Regions from separate parts of the Streptomyces sp. NPDC006372 genome, predicted to be linked through region 1. Evidence: riboswitches for the same ligand, from Rfam matches in the RefSeq annotation. Region 1 holds a riboswitch; the other holds the start of a gene.
The links. A riboswitch is a leader RNA that binds a small molecule or an ion and turns the genes downstream of it on or off. The one in region 1 is predicted to bind ZMP and ZTP.
Positions count from the first base shown of each region.

Region 2: linked by a shared signal. The riboswitch ahead of ABZ016_RS04870 (glycine hydroxymethyltransferase) and the one ahead of ABZ016_RS39210 (bifunctional 5,10-methylenetetrahydrofolate dehydrogenase/5,10-methenyltetrahydrofolate cyclohydrolase) in region 1 are both predicted to bind ZMP and ZTP.

Region 1 is NZ_JBEXQJ010000049.1:4,508-12,451, reverse strand. Features, by position in the region: gene ABZ016_RS39255 (MmcQ/YjbR family DNA-binding protein) at 1-41, opposite strand, end outside; gene ABZ016_RS39250 (AraC family transcriptional regulator) at 271-1,101, shown strand; gene ABZ016_RS39245 (nuclear transport factor 2 family protein) at 1,227-1,658, opposite strand; gene ABZ016_RS39240 (zinc-binding dehydrogenase) at 1,727-2,707, opposite strand; partial or broken gene ABZ016_RS39235 (DUF6233 domain-containing protein) at 3,086-3,553, shown strand; partial or broken gene ABZ016_RS39230 (transposase) at 3,582-3,773, opposite strand; gene ABZ016_RS39225 (hypothetical protein) at 4,142-4,405, opposite strand; partial or broken gene ABZ016_RS39220 (glyoxalase/bleomycin resistance/dioxygenase family protein) at 4,409-4,586, opposite strand; partial or broken gene ABZ016_RS39215 (transposase) at 4,741-4,911, shown strand; ZMP/ZTP riboswitch at 5,122-5,207, shown strand; partial or broken gene ABZ016_RS39210 (bifunctional 5,10-methylenetetrahydrofolate dehydrogenase/5,10-methenyltetrahydrofolate cyclohydrolase) at 5,257-6,095, shown strand; partial or broken gene add (adenosine deaminase) at 6,557-7,494, opposite strand; gene ABZ016_RS39200 (NAD(P)-dependent oxidoreductase) at 7,538-7,944, opposite strand, start outside.
Region 2 is NZ_JBEXQJ010000002.1:79,655-87,598, forward strand. Features, by position in the region: gene trpS (tryptophan--tRNA ligase) at 1-48, opposite strand, end outside; gene ABZ016_RS04865 (hypothetical protein) at 230-931, shown strand; gene ABZ016_RS04870 (glycine hydroxymethyltransferase) at 963-2,411, opposite strand; ZMP/ZTP riboswitch at 2,445-2,531, opposite strand; gene ABZ016_RS04875 (glutathionylspermidine synthase family protein) at 2,617-3,792, opposite strand; gene ABZ016_RS04880 (hypothetical protein) at 3,808-4,164, opposite strand; gene ABZ016_RS04885 (antibiotic biosynthesis monooxygenase) at 4,536-5,114, shown strand; gene pabB (aminodeoxychorismate synthase component I) at 5,145-7,706, shown strand; gene ABZ016_RS04895 (AMP-binding protein) at 7,703-7,944, shown strand, end outside.

The sequences.
Region 1 (7,944 bases):
GCGCACTCGGCGGCGAACGACTGCAGGGTCGATCCATTCATGAGTGTTTCCCTTCTCGGGCGGTGGTGGCGGGCGGAGGCGTCGACCAAGGGGACGCTGACAGCACGCCCCATCCTTTTCCCTGACGCGGGCGAAACGGGCGTAAGCTGCGGACACGTGATGGTCGGCAAGCGACACCCCAGGCGTTCTTCACATGCCGGACGCAGCGGACAGGCCGCGGTTCCCCTGTACGGTTTCCAGCCCCCGGTCGGTACTCCGTACGGCCTTGAGGTGAATACCGTCGAGGACTTCTTCGCCCAGCACGACGACTGGCCGTGGAATCCGCCCCGTCCGGGCCGTGCCACTTTCCACTACCTGATCCTGGTGACCGAGGGGGAGCTGCTCCACGATGTCGACCACGTCACGCGGACCGTTGCCTGCGGCCAGTGGCTGTGGGTGCGTCCCGGGCACGCACAGTGCTGGCATCCGCCGGGTGCCGCCCGCGGCCTGTTCATCCTGTTCGAGCCGGACGTGCTGACGTCCGACGCCGCCCGCCTGCTGGCCCCGCTCACCGCGCACGAGGCCCCCGCCGTGCTCAGCCCGCACCCCGACGACGCGGCCTGGCTGCGGCAGACAGCGCTCCAGCTCCTGGACGAGCACCGTGCACTGGGCCGCCGCCGGCTCGACGTCCACCACGCCCTGCGGCGCAGCCTGCTCGAATCACTGCTGCTGCGCCTGGCCAACTCCCCGGATGTCACCTCCACCGGCGCGCCAGCGGGCGGCACAGGCCGCAGGGACACGTACGCACGCTTCGTCGACGCCTTGGAGCTGCACTTCCGGGAACTGCACCGGGCCGCGGACTATGCCGAACTGCTCGGCTGTTCGGTCCGCACTCTCAGCCGCGCGGCCCGGGACGCCACCGGCAAAGGGGTGCGTGAGGTCATCGACGAGCGGCGCCTGCTCGAAGCCCGGCGCCTGCTGACAGGCGCCGGGTGGGACGCCCGGGCTGTGGCCGTCCATCTCGGCTTCACCGATCCCGCGAACTTCGGCCGCTTCTTCCGTCACCACACCGGTCTCACCCCGGCCGCCTTCACGGCCCGCGAAGCCAGGACCGGGATATGAGGCGTGGGCGGCACAAGCCCCCATCTCCGCGGCAGCCACGGCCCTCGGGCCACAGCAGGCCGTCTCAGTGACACCCTCACTCATCGGTCGCCTCCGATGAGGGTGTTTGCTTCGGAGCCTCCCGGTCAGGAAGCGATCTTCTCCGTCACGGTCTCGGAGAACGCCCAGTTGGAGTGCACGATCCGCCACTGGCCGTCGATGAGCTTGTAGCCGTGGGAGGCGTTCCAGGCGCGCAGCTGCTTCTCCTCGCCGTTCTCGTCGAGAACGAAGGTGTTCAGGTTGTACCCCAGGACGGCGAGGTCACCGCTGTCGCTGACGTGAACCTGCGGGTTGAGGTACTCGTTGCGGACGATGTGCGGGTTGGAGTAGATGGAGTCGATCCATGCGATGACCTTGTCCCGGCCGACCAGGATGTTCTCGAGGATCGGGTCGAAATAGCTGAGCTCCTCGGCGAACGCGTCGAGGTAGCCGCGGTTGTCGCCGACGCTCCACCGCTCGTTGAACGACTTCTCCAGCTCGATGATGGTCGTGCTGATTTCTTCCTTGTTGACGCCCATGGCGCTTCCTTTCGTGCATGCCGCGGCGGGCCGGCTCTGAGCTGACCGGCGCGGAATGATGTGGTTTCTCAGTCGTCGAGCAGCACGACGTGCTTGCCCGGCGTCGTGCCGGCCTCGACGTCGGCCTGGGCATCGCGCACCTGCTCCAGGCCGTGGTGGACCTTCGCGATCGGGGCCTTGAGCCGCCCGTCAGCGATGGCCTGCAGCTGCTGCTGGAACACCTGCTCGGGCAGGTCGGTGGCCTCGCCCGCGTAGCTGGTCAGCCGCACCCCGCCCGGGATCATGAACGGGGTGAAGTCGGGGATCGTCCACTGGCCCGCCAGGGCTCCGGTGAAGCAGACGGTGCCGTGGCGGCGGACGGTGCGGAAGGTGTCGGCGAGGACCGAGCAGCCCACCAGTTCCAGTACGGCGTCGACGCCGTCCGGCATCAGCTCGCGCACCTGGTCGGCGATGGTGCCGTTGTCGACCAGAGGATGGTCGACCCCCACAGCCCGCAGTTCCCCCGCCCGGTCCGAACTGCGGGTGGTGGACAGCACGGTGGCTCCGAGGTCCTTCGCGATCGTGGCCGCGCTCAGCCCGACCGTGGAGGTGCCGCCGCGGATCAGCAGCGTCTGCCCCGCCCGCAGACCCAGGCCCGCGGCGAGGGAGCCGTAGGCGGTCTGGAACATCTCCGGCAGCGCGCCGGCCACTTCCCACGGGAGGCCGGTCTCGAACGGGATGACCTGTCCCGCGGGGACGGTCACGTACTGCGCGTACGAGCCGTCGAAGGACCGGCCCATGCCGCCCATCATGGTCGCCACTTGCTGCCCCGGGCGCAGCCCGCTGTCCTCGTCGGCCCGGTCGACCACACCGACGCCCTCGATGCCGGGAATCCGCGGGTAGGTGACCTCCGGGTCCGACTCGCCCTTGCGGGTGGTGACCTCGGACTCGTTGACGCCGAACGCCTTCACCTTGATGCGCACCCATCCGGGCTGCCGCTCGGGCATCGGCACCGTGATGACCCGCAAGGCATCCAGGCCGCCGGGCTCAGTGACGACGACCGCTCGCATCGTCGCAGAGGCGGCGCCTGCGGACGCTGCACGCTTGTCCATGCCAGTTCCTCGCTTATCAGGTACGACCCCGCAGGGCCGCCACGCTGGGGCCGGCGGCGCGGCGGTCGCCGCGGCACCTCTCGATCCTCTGCCGACATCCGGCGAATCGCTCAGTCGGTTGCGGACATCTGATGGTCAGCGGGGGACACTCGGTGGAGCTCGGCGATCGCGGGCTTCACCGGGCCTCATCCCGGCGGGGGAAGCCTTGAGCCCGCCCCGCTCCCCTTCTACTAGGACGGAAGCGGTGGCTTGGAGTGGTACGACCAGGAGGGATGGGCCCGAGGCGTCCTGGTCGGGCCGTCGGACGGCGAGGGAGGGGACGCGGGCCTGTCACCTGTGCTGTGCGGTGCGGTGCGTGCCACGTCACACCACAGCCTCACCCGCCCTAGAAAACAGGAGGTCACTGGCCGTTTCCAGGAGCGCCAGCAGGTCCCAGGCTCCTGGCTGTACAAGGTGGCCGTCCCTGCCTGGCAGAACACGTCTTCCGGGCGTGTGGAGCCCGCCTGGTACGCGGTGTGGGTGCAAGCCCCCGACCACGTGAAGCCGGTGCTCGGCGTCTCGTACGACGACGTCCCCACGACCCGGCTGCCGCCGCCGTCGACGGCGCAGCAGATCCTCGGAGAGCGTCGGCCGTCGGGATGGGTCCTGCAGAAGTTGGACGGCGGCCGCAGTCCCGGCCGGGGCGTCATCCATGCCGTCGACTGCGAGGAAGCACCCGCCGGGGCGCCGGTGCTGGCCCTGGACAAGACGCTGGACGCGGCGGAGCACCCCGGTACCCGGCTGTGTTCTCTGTGCAGCGCGGCGACCGAACTGGACCCCGTACTCAAGGGGTGCGCCGTTCGTAGTCCCGGACCAGGCGCCGGCTGCGCAGGAACCAGGCAAAGGATCTTTCCACGACCCAACGGCGGGGCAAGACCTCAAAACCGCTGACGTCGTCGCTGCGGCGGACGACGTCAACAACGAGTCCGAGGTGCTGGGCAGCCCAGTCCTGGAGATGGCCGCGGTAACCGCCGTCGGCCCAGATCAAAGAGAGTCGCGGCGATGGCGGAGACCAGGAGGGAGAACATCCGCGAGTCGACGCTGGAGGGGCTCGACACCGCGGCCTGCAAGGGCAAGTACGGTACCCGGCCGCCGGTCATCACCGACGACATGCTTGGCATCGTGCTCCGGCGAAGGGTGAGCGTACCCCGAAGCCGTCGGGCAGGCGCACGCCGACTTCGCCGCCCTCGCTGGTGGCGAAGGACCCGAACCCCGCACAGAGACCGAGGCCCTGACAACACGCTGAGTTACTCGTCACTTCGCGGCAGCTTCGGGGGGAACAGGGCCCAGTTCGTCGTGTCCGTGCCGGAAGGCCTGGGGAGATGGAAGGCGACGAAGTGGGCCGGTGCCTCGTCAGCGACCCGGGCCGCGCCGGTGCAGCGGCTGCTGCAGTCGGTTCTGCAGTCGCTCGCAGGCGAGCCGATCGTGCTCCCACACCACCAGCACGCCGTCCAGCGCGGTCGCGTCCGGCAACTGTCCGGCGGCAGTCACGAGCTCTGGGAAGCCCGGGGCCATCTCGGAGCCGTGCCTGGGGCGCAGGGGAGCCTGCCCGGCGTCGGCGGACACCAGAGCCCGGAACCCGTCGTTCTCCAGACTCCGGTATGTCTCATGAGACACAGATCAGCTGTCGCAGGCGCAACCCTCCGAAGACTGGACGGTCTCTGAAGCCCTAGCCGCGGCCACTTCGCTGCTGCAGCAGGCGTCGCCTTCCTGAGCGGGACTGTTGCCCATCTGCGGCGTCAGCCTTGACGTCGTAGACCTCCCAGGGCTCCTCGCCGGGGCCGTGGACCCACACCCGGTAACCGTGGGTTTGGCGGATGCTTTGGGCCGCTCCGCCTCACCAACGGTTACTTCAACGGCAGGTCTCTGAGGTGGTTGGACCACTCCGGACCGGTGCTTTGGCAGTGCGAAGTGACTCGTTCGGGGCCGTGGAAGCCAATGACGAGCTATGGATGGTGGTCGAGCCACTGTTGCCGAAGGTGGAGCGGCGCAGGCAGCACCCTGGTCGCAAGCGGCAACCAGGTTGGCTGGTGTTCCAGGGCATCCTGTTCGTGCTGCACACCGGGGTTCCCTGAGAGCATCTGCCGCAGGAGCTCAGCTTCGGCGCGGGTATGACGTGCTGGTGACGTCTGGCCGAGTGGCCCGAAGCCGGGGTTGGCCTTGGCTGCGCGAGGTGCTCCCGGCGAAGCTGCGCGTCGGTCGCGAACGCCCTGGCTTTCGGCCGAGCGATGGACGACCGCTCCCGTATCCGGGCGTAGCTAAGGGGATCCAAGACCGGACGAAGCCCTTCGCGCCATTGCTCCCCATCGAACACGCTGATTCCATTACAGTGCAGCGTGGGCCGTGACTGGCGCTTAGGTGGAGCACCACCGGGGAGCGGTCTGACGAGACGTCGATGCCGTGCGCCTGGGCGAGTGGTCAACCACGCCTGGAGGGCAAGCGTGTCGCCGACTCAAACGGCTCAGCTCATGGACGGCAGTGGCCTCGCCAAACGCTTGGTCGAGGAGGCCGCTGCCAAGGCGTCGGAGATTTCAGGGCGCACGGGGACCAGTCCCTGTCTGGCGACGGTACTGGTGGGCGAAGACCCCGCGTCGGTCACGTATGTCCGCATGAAGCGGTCGCGGTGCGCGAAGGCGGGCATCCGCTCCCGGCACATCGGTCTGCCCGCCACCACCACGACCGCCGAATTGATCGCCACCCTCGCCGACCTGTCCGGCGATCCGGACGTGCACGGCATCCTGCTCCAGCATCCCTGCGCCCGCACATCGACGAGCGAGCGGCATTCGAGGCCATCGCCCCGGAGAAGGACGTCGACGGGGTCACGATGCGTTCTTTCGCCGCGATGAGCTTCGGACTGCCGGGCTTCGTGTCCTGCACACCGGGCGGGATCATACGGCTGCTGGAGGCCTACGACGTCGACCTGGCCGGCAAGCACGCCGTCGTGGTGGGACGCAGCCCGATCCTCGGCAAACCGGTGGGGATGCTGCTGCTCGCCAAGGACGCGACGGTGACGTACTGCCACTCCCGTACGGCGGACCTGCCGGCGATGGTGCGGGAAGCGGACGTGGTGGTGGCGGCTGTCGGGCGGCCCCGGATGATCCGGGGCGAGCACATCAAGCCCGGTGCCGTGGTGATCGACGCCGGCTACAACCCCGGCAACGTCGGTGACGTGGACTTCGACACCGCTGTCGCCCGTGCCCGGTTGATCACTCCCGTGCCCGGGGGCGTTGGGCCGATGACCATCGCCGTCCTGCTCGCGCAGACCGTGGACGCAGCCGCCGCCCAGCTGGGGTTTCGGCACCACTGACCTCCCCACCAGAGCGACCCCGTGATGCCGTGGCAGGCAGGTTCTCGCTCACGGTGGCCGACCGCCTGCCGAGGGGGCGGCCGTTGTTGCGGTGACGGCTCGCCGCCGGTGAGAGTCGCGAGCCACGGCGGGGGCGGTGGCGTTCGCCGCAGGCCGGCTCTGGGGCTTTGGCCAGGGCTGTGGTCCCACGTCCTCGCACCAGAAGGCGGCGCCCCTCTGTCTCACCCTCGGAGCGCAGTTCCGTTGTGGTCGCCGCCGCGTGCTCCGCGATCGACACGCCGCGGTTCCGGCACCTTGGCATCGTTGTGAAGTGGCCGGTCATGAGTGGGAAACTCTCGGCGTGCCGACCGCTGCGCTCTGGGGGGGGGACAGCAGTGCGGCATCGGAAAAATGCCCGCGCAGGCCGACCGGGCCGGCCCCGCGCCCCGCTGGCGTACCAAGCAGCGGTTGCCCGGCGCTGCTCACCCCCTCATCAGGCCGGCCAGCCGGTCACGTACCGGCTCCGCGCACGCGGCACCGATCAGTCCGGATTGCCAGGCGTCGGCGGCCTGCAGCCCGAGTGCGGCAGCCGCGTCGTATTCGCGCCGCAGGTCGGTGCCGAACACGGCCGGGTCGTCGGTACCGATGGTGCACCGCACGCCGGCGGCCACCAGGCGTGCCAGCGGATGGGACGCGAGCGTCGGCACGGCACCGGTGCGCAGGTTCGATGTCGGGCACACGTCGAGCACGATGTCCCGCTCGATGATCTCGGCCAGCAGGTCAGGTTCGCGCCAGGCGCCGATCCCGTGCCGGGGCCCGTACGGCATGACCTCGCGCACCGACTCCGCGTCGTCCTTCTCGCCGGCATGCGGCAAGAACGCAAGTCCCCCATCCGCAGCGATTCGCAACGCCCGGTCGTACGCGGCCAGCGGCATCGCCGACGGCTTCCCGCCGATGCCCAAGCCCACAACGCCGCGCTGTGCGTACCGAACCGCGATCCGTGCGCATTCCTCGGCCAGCGTCACCTCGACACCCCGGTACAGGTCGGGGGTGAGCCGCACCGTCACGCCGAAGCGGTCCTCGGCCTCCGCCGCCCCTCGCAGTACCCGGCGAACAGCTCATGCCAGTCCACTCCCCTTTGAGCCCGCTCCGCGGGCGAGAAGACGGCCTCGACATAGGCAGCCCCGAGCGCCGCGACCCGGCCGATGTACTCGACGGTGATCTGCCGGAAGTCCTCGGCCGTACGCAGGCAGTTCGTCGTCAGAATCCAGGTGTTGATGAACGCGTCGAGAGTCGTGAAACGGTACATCTTGCGGAGGTCCGCGACCGTCTCGGCCGGGAGCCGCAGGCCATTGCGCCGTGCCAGGGCGAGCAGCGTCGCCGGTTCGACCGTGCCCTCCAGGTGCACGTGGAGTTCCATTTTCGGCGTCACGGGCCGCGCGCCCGGCGGGGCGGCCGTCGGCTCACTCATGCGCTTGGCCCTCGCTTTCGCGCAGGAGTTGCCGGACTCCGTGGACAGGGCGGTATCCGAAAGCGTTCGCCGCGGCAGTCGAGTCGTACACCCGATCCAGGCGATCGGGTACCGGCCACCCCCGGTCTCGAAATGCCGCGACGACGTCGGGTGCCCGGTCGGCGAGCACCGCACTCGCAGCACTGTGCAGGGCAAAGCAGTCGTCCCGGTGGAACGGGTGCGGCCCGGAGATGTTGAACGTACCGGTCACGGTGGGCTGCGAGACGGCCAGGAGCCCCGCCGCCGCCACGTCGGCCACGTCGACCGCCCGGTGCAGCAGGTGGCGGGCCAGCACCGGCAGCGGCTCCGGAAAGCATCGCGCTATGCGTAGCGTGACCGAGGATGCGGCGCAGGCGGCGA
Region 2 (7,944 bases), on a different contig from region 1:
GGCGGTGGGCTGGATGCCGGAGAGCACGCGGGGTCGGTCAGAGGCCATGTTCACCATTCTCTCAGGTCCCGGGGAGCGATCCGGAACCGGTCGGAAACAGGTGGGGTCCCGTTTCTCCCCGGCGGTGTAACAAGGGGTGAGTGCGCGGGAGGGGGCCGGGGTGGGCCGTGGAGGGGGAGCGATGCGGGCACGGAGCGGGGCGGGGAGAGGGCGGGGCAGGGGCGTGACGGTGTGGCGTGCGCTGCTCGTCGCGGGGGCCGCCGTGTGCGCCGTGGTTGCGACGGCGGCCACCGGCGCGGCGGCGGCTGAGGCGCGGGGGCGGGACGTCCCCGACGTGGCGATGGTCGTCGCGGGCGGCACGGGCCGCGCGGCGGCCGTGCGCTCGGGCGAGCCGGCCTTCGCCCGCCTGTGGCAGCTGCTGCAGCCCGAGCGCACGGAGACGGAGCGGGTGCCGGAGGCCTGGACACAGGGACGGTTCCCGCCGGTCCGGCTCACGGTGGTGTGGGGGCTCTCGGGCGTCGGCGGCTGGCCGAGCACGAACCGGCCGCCCGGTGGTGACGTGGCCGTCGAGCGTCAGGATCAGCTGTTCGTGGCCGAGGACGGCACGCCCTGGGTGCGTTCGGATCCCGCGCCGACCGTGGAGGACGACGACATCCGCTGGCATCGGGCACCGCGCTCCGTCTTCGAGCGGCTGGACCTGGCACGGCTGCTCGGCGGCAGCGCCATGGAGGGCGGGTCCGGCGGGAGCACCGCCTCGGGCGACCTGTCCGGCCCGGTGCGGGGCGATGTCCGGTGGGCGGCGGCGGGGCTGGCGGCCGGACTCGCGGCCGGCGTCGGCGGCACACTGCTGACACGCCGCGCGGCGGCCCGGCGGGAAGCCGGACCGCCGCGGGAGGAGCCGCGTCAGGAGCTGATCGACCTGGACCGGTGAGGCCCGTGCCGATGCCCCGCCGGTGCGGGCGTCAGCCCAGGTCGATCTCCGGGTACAGCGGGAAACCGGCCACGAGGTCGGTGGCGCGGCGGGAGATCTCGTCGGCGATCTTCGCGTCGAGGACGTGGGCCGCCTTGGAGGGGGCGCCCGACTTGGTCGTGCCCGGCTCCGTGGTGGTGAGGACGCGGTCGATCAGACCGGCCACCTCGTCCATCTCCGCCGTGCCGAGACCGCGGGTGGTCAGGGCGGGGGTGCCGATGCGGATGCCGGAGGTGTACCAGGCGCCGTTCGGGTCGGCGGGGATCGCGTTGCGGTTGGTGACGATGCCCGAGTCGAGCAGGGCGGCCTCGGCCTGGCGGCCGGTGAGGCCGTAGGAGGAGGCGACGTCGATCAGGTTCAGGTGGTTGTCCGTGCCGCCCGTCACCAGCGTCGCGCCGCGGCGCATCAGGCCCTCGGCGAGCGCGCGGGAGTTGTCGACGATGCGCTGGGCGTAGTCGCGGAAGGACTCCTGGCGGGCCTCGGCGAGGGCGACCGCCTTGGCGGCCATGACGTGCGGGAGCGGGCCGCCGAGGACCATCGGGCAGCCGCGGTCGACCTGGTCCTTCAGCGAGTCGTCGCACAGGACCATGCCGCCGCGGGGGCCGCGCAGCGACTTGTGGGTGGTCGTCGTCACGATCTGCGCGTGCGGGACCGGGTCGAAGTCGCCGGTGAGGACCTTGCCCGCGACCAGGCCGGCGAAGTGGGCCATGTCGACCATGAGCGTCGCGCCGACCTCGTCGGCGATCTCGCGCATGATCCGGAAGTTCACCAGGCGGGGGTAGGCCGAGTAGCCCGCGACGATGATCAGCGGCTTGAACTCGCGGGCCTGGGCGCGCAGGGCCTCGTAGTCGATGAGGCCGGTGGCCGGGTCCGTGCCGTAGGAGCGCTGGTCGAACATCTTGCCGGAGATGTTCGGGCGGAAGCCGTGGGTGAGGTGGCCGCCCGCGTCCAGGGACATGCCGAGCATGCGCTGGTTGCCGAAGGCCTGGCGCAGCTCGGCCCAGTCGGCCTCGGTCAGGTCGTTGATCTGGCGGACGCCGGTCTTCTCCAGGAAGGGCACCTCGACGCGGGCACCGAGGACGGCCCAGAAGGCGACGAGGTTGGCGTCGATGCCGGAGTGCGGCTGGACGTAGGCGTGGCGGGCGCCGAAGAGCTCCTTGGCGTGCTCGGCGGCCAGGGACTCGACGGTGTCGACGTTGCGGCAGCCGGCGTAGAAGCGGCGGCCGACGGTGCCCTCGGCGTACTTGTCGCTGAACCAGTTGCCCATCGTCAGGAGCGTGGCCGGGGAGGCGTAGTTCTCGGAGGCGATCAGCTTGAGCATCTCGCGCTGGTCGGCGACCTCCTGGCCGATGGCGTCCGCTACGCGGGGTTCGACGGCGCGGATGACGTCGAGGGCGGCGCGGTAGGCGGTGGAAGCGGTGGAGAGGGGCTCGGCTGACATGTGTGGACCTCCGGACGTTGCGTTCAGCGTTCACGGTACGGCCCAGGCGCACGGCTCTGTCTGCTCGGGCCGCTCCCCGATGGTTGGTCCCATCCCAGCGCGCCAGTCACGGCCCAGGGTCAGCCTACCGGGTTGCCCTTCGTTGCCGAGTGCGGGTGGTATGTGGCTTGTCGCGCAGTTCCCCGCGCCCCTGAAAAGCAGGGCGCTAGAGGATCACGTGGGGGAGGAAGCGGGCGTACTCGTCCGTGATCAGGCCCGAGGACTCTCGGATGCCCAGGCCCGCCGACTCGTTCTCCACCACCCAGGCGCCGAGGACCACCCTGTTGCCGTCGAAGTCGGGCAGGGGGGCCAGCTGCTGGTAGCAGCAGGGCTCGTCGCGGACGGTGGGGGCGGATCCCGGCTCGTGGATCGTGACGCCCGCGCCCTCGCGGCCGAGGAGGGGTTTGGCGACCCAGCCCGGCAGGTCCCTCGGACCGTCCAGGTGGGCGGGGAGGAGGTTCGGGTGGTCCGGATACAGCTCCCAGAGGATCGCGAGCAGCGCCTTGTTGCTGAGGAGCATCTTCCAGGCCGGTTCTATCCACAGGGTGGAGCCCGTGCCGCCGCCGTTGTCGAGGGTGTCGAGGACGTGGTCCGCGAAGCGGTCGGTGGTGAGCCACTCCCAGGGGTAGAGCTTGAAGATGCTACGGATGAAGCGGAGGCGGTTGTCGACGAAGCGGCCGGAGAGGCGGTCCCAGCCGATCTCCTCCATGGCGATCCAGTCGGTCTCCATGCCCGCCTGCTCGGCCGTCTCCTTGAGGTAGGCGACCGTCATCATGTCCTCGCCGAGTTCGTCGGCGGAGGAGTACGCGAAGTACAGGGGGCTGCCGGGCGGGAGGAGGGCGGCCTGTTTCCGCCAGGCGGCTATGAGGCGCTCGTGGAGGGAGTTCCACTGGTCGGCGCCGGGGAACCGGTCCTCCATCCAGAACCACTGGGGGGACGCGGCCTCCACCAGCGAGGTGGGGGTGTCGGCGTTGTACTCCAGGAGCTTGGCCGGGCCGGTGCCGTCGTAGCGGAGGTCGAAGCGGCCGTAGACGGAGGGGAGTTCGGCGCGGCGGCGCCAGGCCTCGGCGACCGCCCGGGCCACCCGGGGGTCGGTGATGCCGAGGTCCGCGAAACGGTCCTCGGTGACGATGTGCTCGGCAGCCGCCAGGCACATGCGGTGGAGTTCCTCGACCACCTCCTCCAGGGCCTCGATCTCCGGGAGGGTGAAGACGTAGTAGGCGCTCTCGTCCCAGTAGGGGCGCAGGGAGTCGTCGGGGTAGCGGGTGAGGGGGTAGATCAGGCCCTGTTCCTCGACGGTCGGCTGCCAGTCGGGGCGGGGGTCGATGGTGCGGCGTTCCATGTGCGTGCGTCCCGGTCAGCCGCCGCCGCTGCCGCCCGAGCAGCCGAAGCCGCCCCGGTCGACGGCCTCGCTGCGGCTGAAGGTGCCGTTGTCGGCGTAGCCGCCGCTGACGTCGGCGTCGTAGTACCAGTCGGCGTCCGTGCCCTTGGTCTTGCCGGTCTTCTTGCGGCTCTTGCCGGAGGAGGAGCCCGAGGACGAGGACGAGCAGTTCTTGTCGGCAACGATCTTGTAGCCGTTGATGTAGTCGTAGCTGTCCCGGTCCACGCAGCGGCGGTCCGGGTCGGAGCCGCAGGCGGACAGGGCCGCCGCGAGGACCCCCATGCCGCCCAGCACCACGGTGCTCGAGCGCAGTCGCCGCCGTGTTTCCGCCATGTCGGTGTCTCCCCCGTGTACTTCCTGTCGTGTGCTGCCGAGCGGTCAGCCTAGAGAGCGGTGTGAGCGGTCGTACATGGCCCCCCGTCAGCGACCGCTCCCCTACTGTCGTTTTGTGATCTTTGGAATGGTGTGCGCCCTTGGTGCCGCGGCTCCTTCGGTACGGCGACGGTGTTGCAGGCGATCGCTGTGGCGGGTGCGCTGGCGTTGTCGCGGTTCGGGGAGGCGCCGGTGGGGGCGGTGGACGGCGCGGTCGCGCCGTAGTCATGGGACGTGCTTTCCCATCTGCTGAATCTCTCCGTCTTGCGGACAGCCGGAAAATTGTTTGTTGAATCCTGAACGCACAGGGAGCGCTTTCCGTAAGGGACGGCGTGGCCAGTAATCCCGTCACGGTCACCGTGGCCTATCGCGTGATGCCGGGCCGTGCGGCCGACTTCCACTCCTGGGGGTGGGCCATGCTGGGCGCGACCGCGCGGCAGCCGGGGTTTCTGGGGGGTGGGGTACTTGTCGACGGAGGGGCGGAGTGGCATGTCGTCTATCGCTTCGCCAGCGAGGGTTCTGCTCTGGCCTGGGAGAATTCGACCTCCCGGGCACAGTGGGACGCCCGGCTGGACGGCGTCGCCCTGGAGGCGGAGCGCCGGAGGGTGCCGGGCGCCCGGGCCTGGTTCGACGCGCAGACGCTGACCCCGAAGCCACCGGCTCCGCCGTCGAAATGGAAACTGTGGTTCGTGAATATGAGCGCGGTCTTTCCGCCGGTGCTCCTGTTCAATCTGACGGTGCTTCCCTATCTGGGTGACCTCAACGCCCTGATTCGCACGCTGCTGTTGTGTCTGTGTGTGACAGCCCTTGTCACCTGGATTCTCATGCCTCGGCTCCAGCGTTTCTTCCGGAAATGGCTGTACCCGTCGCTCCAGGCGCTGCGCGGGCGGCACAAACGCCGGGCCACCTAGGCCCGCGAACGAACAGAGGGAGGTGGGCGGGTGAAGACCCTGCTCATCGACAATTACGACTCGTACACGTACAACCTGTTCCAGCTGATCGCCGAGGTGAACGGCGAGGAGCCGGTGGTGGTGCGCAACGACACCCCCGCCGGGGAACTGCCGGACCTCCGGCGTTTCGACAACCTCGTGGTGTCCCCCGGCCCCGGACACCCGGCCGACGCCCGTGACTTCGGGATCGGGACCAGGCTGCTGGCGTCGTCCCCGGTGCCCGTGCTCGGCGTGTGCCTCGGCCATCAGGGCATCGCGCTCGGGGAACGTGGGTTGGTGGAGGCCGCTCCGGAGCCGCGTCACGGGCATCTGTCCACGATCCGGCACGACGGACAGGACCTGTTCCAGGGGCTGCCGCAGCACTTCACCGCCGTCCGCTACCACTCGCTGTCCGTGCGCGAGCCGCTGCCGGAGACGCTGGAGGCGACCGCCTGGGCCGAGGACGGTGTCCTGATGGGACTGCGGCACCGCAGCAGGCCGCTGTGGGGCGTGCAGTTCCACCCGGAGTCCGTCCTCACGGAGTACGGCCACCGGATGCTGGTGAACTTCCGGAACCTGACGGCCGAGCGGGCCGGCAAGCTGCGGACGAAGAACACGGCGGTGCCCTCCCACGAGGCGCCCGCCCGGCGTCGGCCCGTAGCCCCGGAGTGCGATGCGGGGGTCCGGCGTCCGACGGCACGAACGGCCGCCGCCGGATCCGGGCCCGTGACCGCCGCGGAATCCCGGCCCGTGGCCGCGGCCGTCTTCCAGATGACCACCCTCTCCCAGGCCGCCGCGGGGCCGCCCGCCGGGTCCGTCACCTCCGGTGGGTCCGTCGCCTCCGGCAGGGACATCGCCTCCAGCCGACCCATGGCATCCGGGGCGGACGTCGCCTCGGGCGGGTCCGTCGCCTCCGGCCGGTCCGTCCTATCCGGCAGGAACACAGCCTCCAGCCGGCCCATCGCGTCCGGCGGGGCCGCCGAGCCAGCCACCTCGGCCGCCACCACGACACCGGCGACACAGACGACACCCGCGACACCCGCCGCCACCATCCCCCGCCCCCGCCGCCCCGAACGCGTCGGCTACCGCCTGCACACCCGCCGGATCACCGGTGCCGTCGACACCGAAGCCGCCTTCACCCGGATGTACGCGGGCTCCTCGCGCGCCTTCTGGCTGGACAGTTCGCTCGTCGAGCCGGGACGGTCGCGGTTCTCGTTCTTCGGGGACGACAGCGGGCCCCTCGCGGAACTCGTGCGGTACGACGTCACGACCGGGCGCTGTGAGATCGAGCGGGCGGGACGGCCCGTGCGGAAGGTCGCGGCGAGCGTCTTCGACTACCTGAAGCGGCAGTTGACCAGCCGCCGGGTGGACGGCACCGGGCTGCCGTTCGACTTCACGGGGGGTTACGTCGGCTACCTCGGCTACGAGGTGAAGGCCGACTGCGGGTCGCCGAACCGCCACCGCTCAACTGCCCCGGACGCCGCCTGGCTGTTCGCCGACCGGGTGATCGCGGTGGACCACCAGGAGGGCTTCACCTATGCCGTGTGCCTGGCGGAGGACACCCCGCAGGCCGCCCGGGAGGCCGCCGACTGGCTGGAGGGCGCGCTGGCCGACCTCTCCTGCGTGGCGACGGAGCGGCCGCCCCTGTCCGGGCCGCCGGCCGCGGCGGATCCCGGCGCCGCCGAGCCGTGGCTGGTGCGCGACCGGGCGCGGTACCTCGCGGACATCGAGGCGTGCAAGCAGGAGCTGCGGGCGGGCACCAGCTACGAGATCTGTCTGACGAACGCCGCCCGTTTACCCGCTCCGCCCGACGCGTTCGCGTTCTACCGGACGCTGCGCCGCGACAACCCGGCCCCGTACGCGGCGTTCCTGAGGTTCGGGGAGCTGGAGGTGGCGGGCTCCTCGCCCGAGCGGTTCCTGCGGATCGGCCGGGACGGCACCGCCGAGGCCCGGCCCATCAAGGGCACCGCGCCCCGGGGCGACGGGCCGGAGGAGGACGCCCGGCTGCGGGACGCGCTCGCGTCGGACGCCAAGACGCGGGCCGAGAACCTGATGATCGTCGACCTGCTCCGCAACGACCTGGGACAGGTGTGCCGGACGGGCACGGTCCGGGTCTCCAAGCTCATGGCCACGGAGACGTACGCCACGGTGCACCAGCTCGTCTCGACCGTGGAGGGACGGCTGCGCCCGGGCACCGACGCGGTGGACTGCGTCCGGGCCTGCTTCCCCGGCGGGTCGATGACCGGCGCGCCGAAACTGCGCACGCTGGAGATCATCGACTCGCTGGAGACCGAGGCCCGTGGCATCTACTCGGGCGCGATCGGCTACTTCGGGTGCGGCGGCGGCGCGGATCTCAGCATCGTCATCCGGACCGCCGTGTTCGCCGGTGGTGAGATGCACCTGGGGGCGGGCGGTGCGATCGTCCTCGGCTCCGATCCGGACGCGGAGTACGAGGAGATGCTGTTGAAGACCGCGGCCCCCATGCGCGCTCTCCACCAGCACACGGCCGACCGGATCCGGCGGCAGGGCCCGCCGGGGGACCGGGCCGGGGCGCCCGAGGAGGCCCGGCGATGACCAGTCCGCAGGTCGCCCCGCATCCGGCCGAGACCGAGGCGCCCGGGAATCTCGCGGCCCAGCTGGCCGCGCTCGCCGAGCGGCGTGGGTGGGGCGGGCGTACCGCCTTCCACCAGGGGCACCGGGCCTGGACCCACGGCGAGGTGCACGACCTCGCGGCCCGGGCGGCCACCGTGCTCGCAGGGTACGGGGTGCGTCCCGGTGACCGGGTGCTGCTGGCGCTGCCCGACTCCGTCGC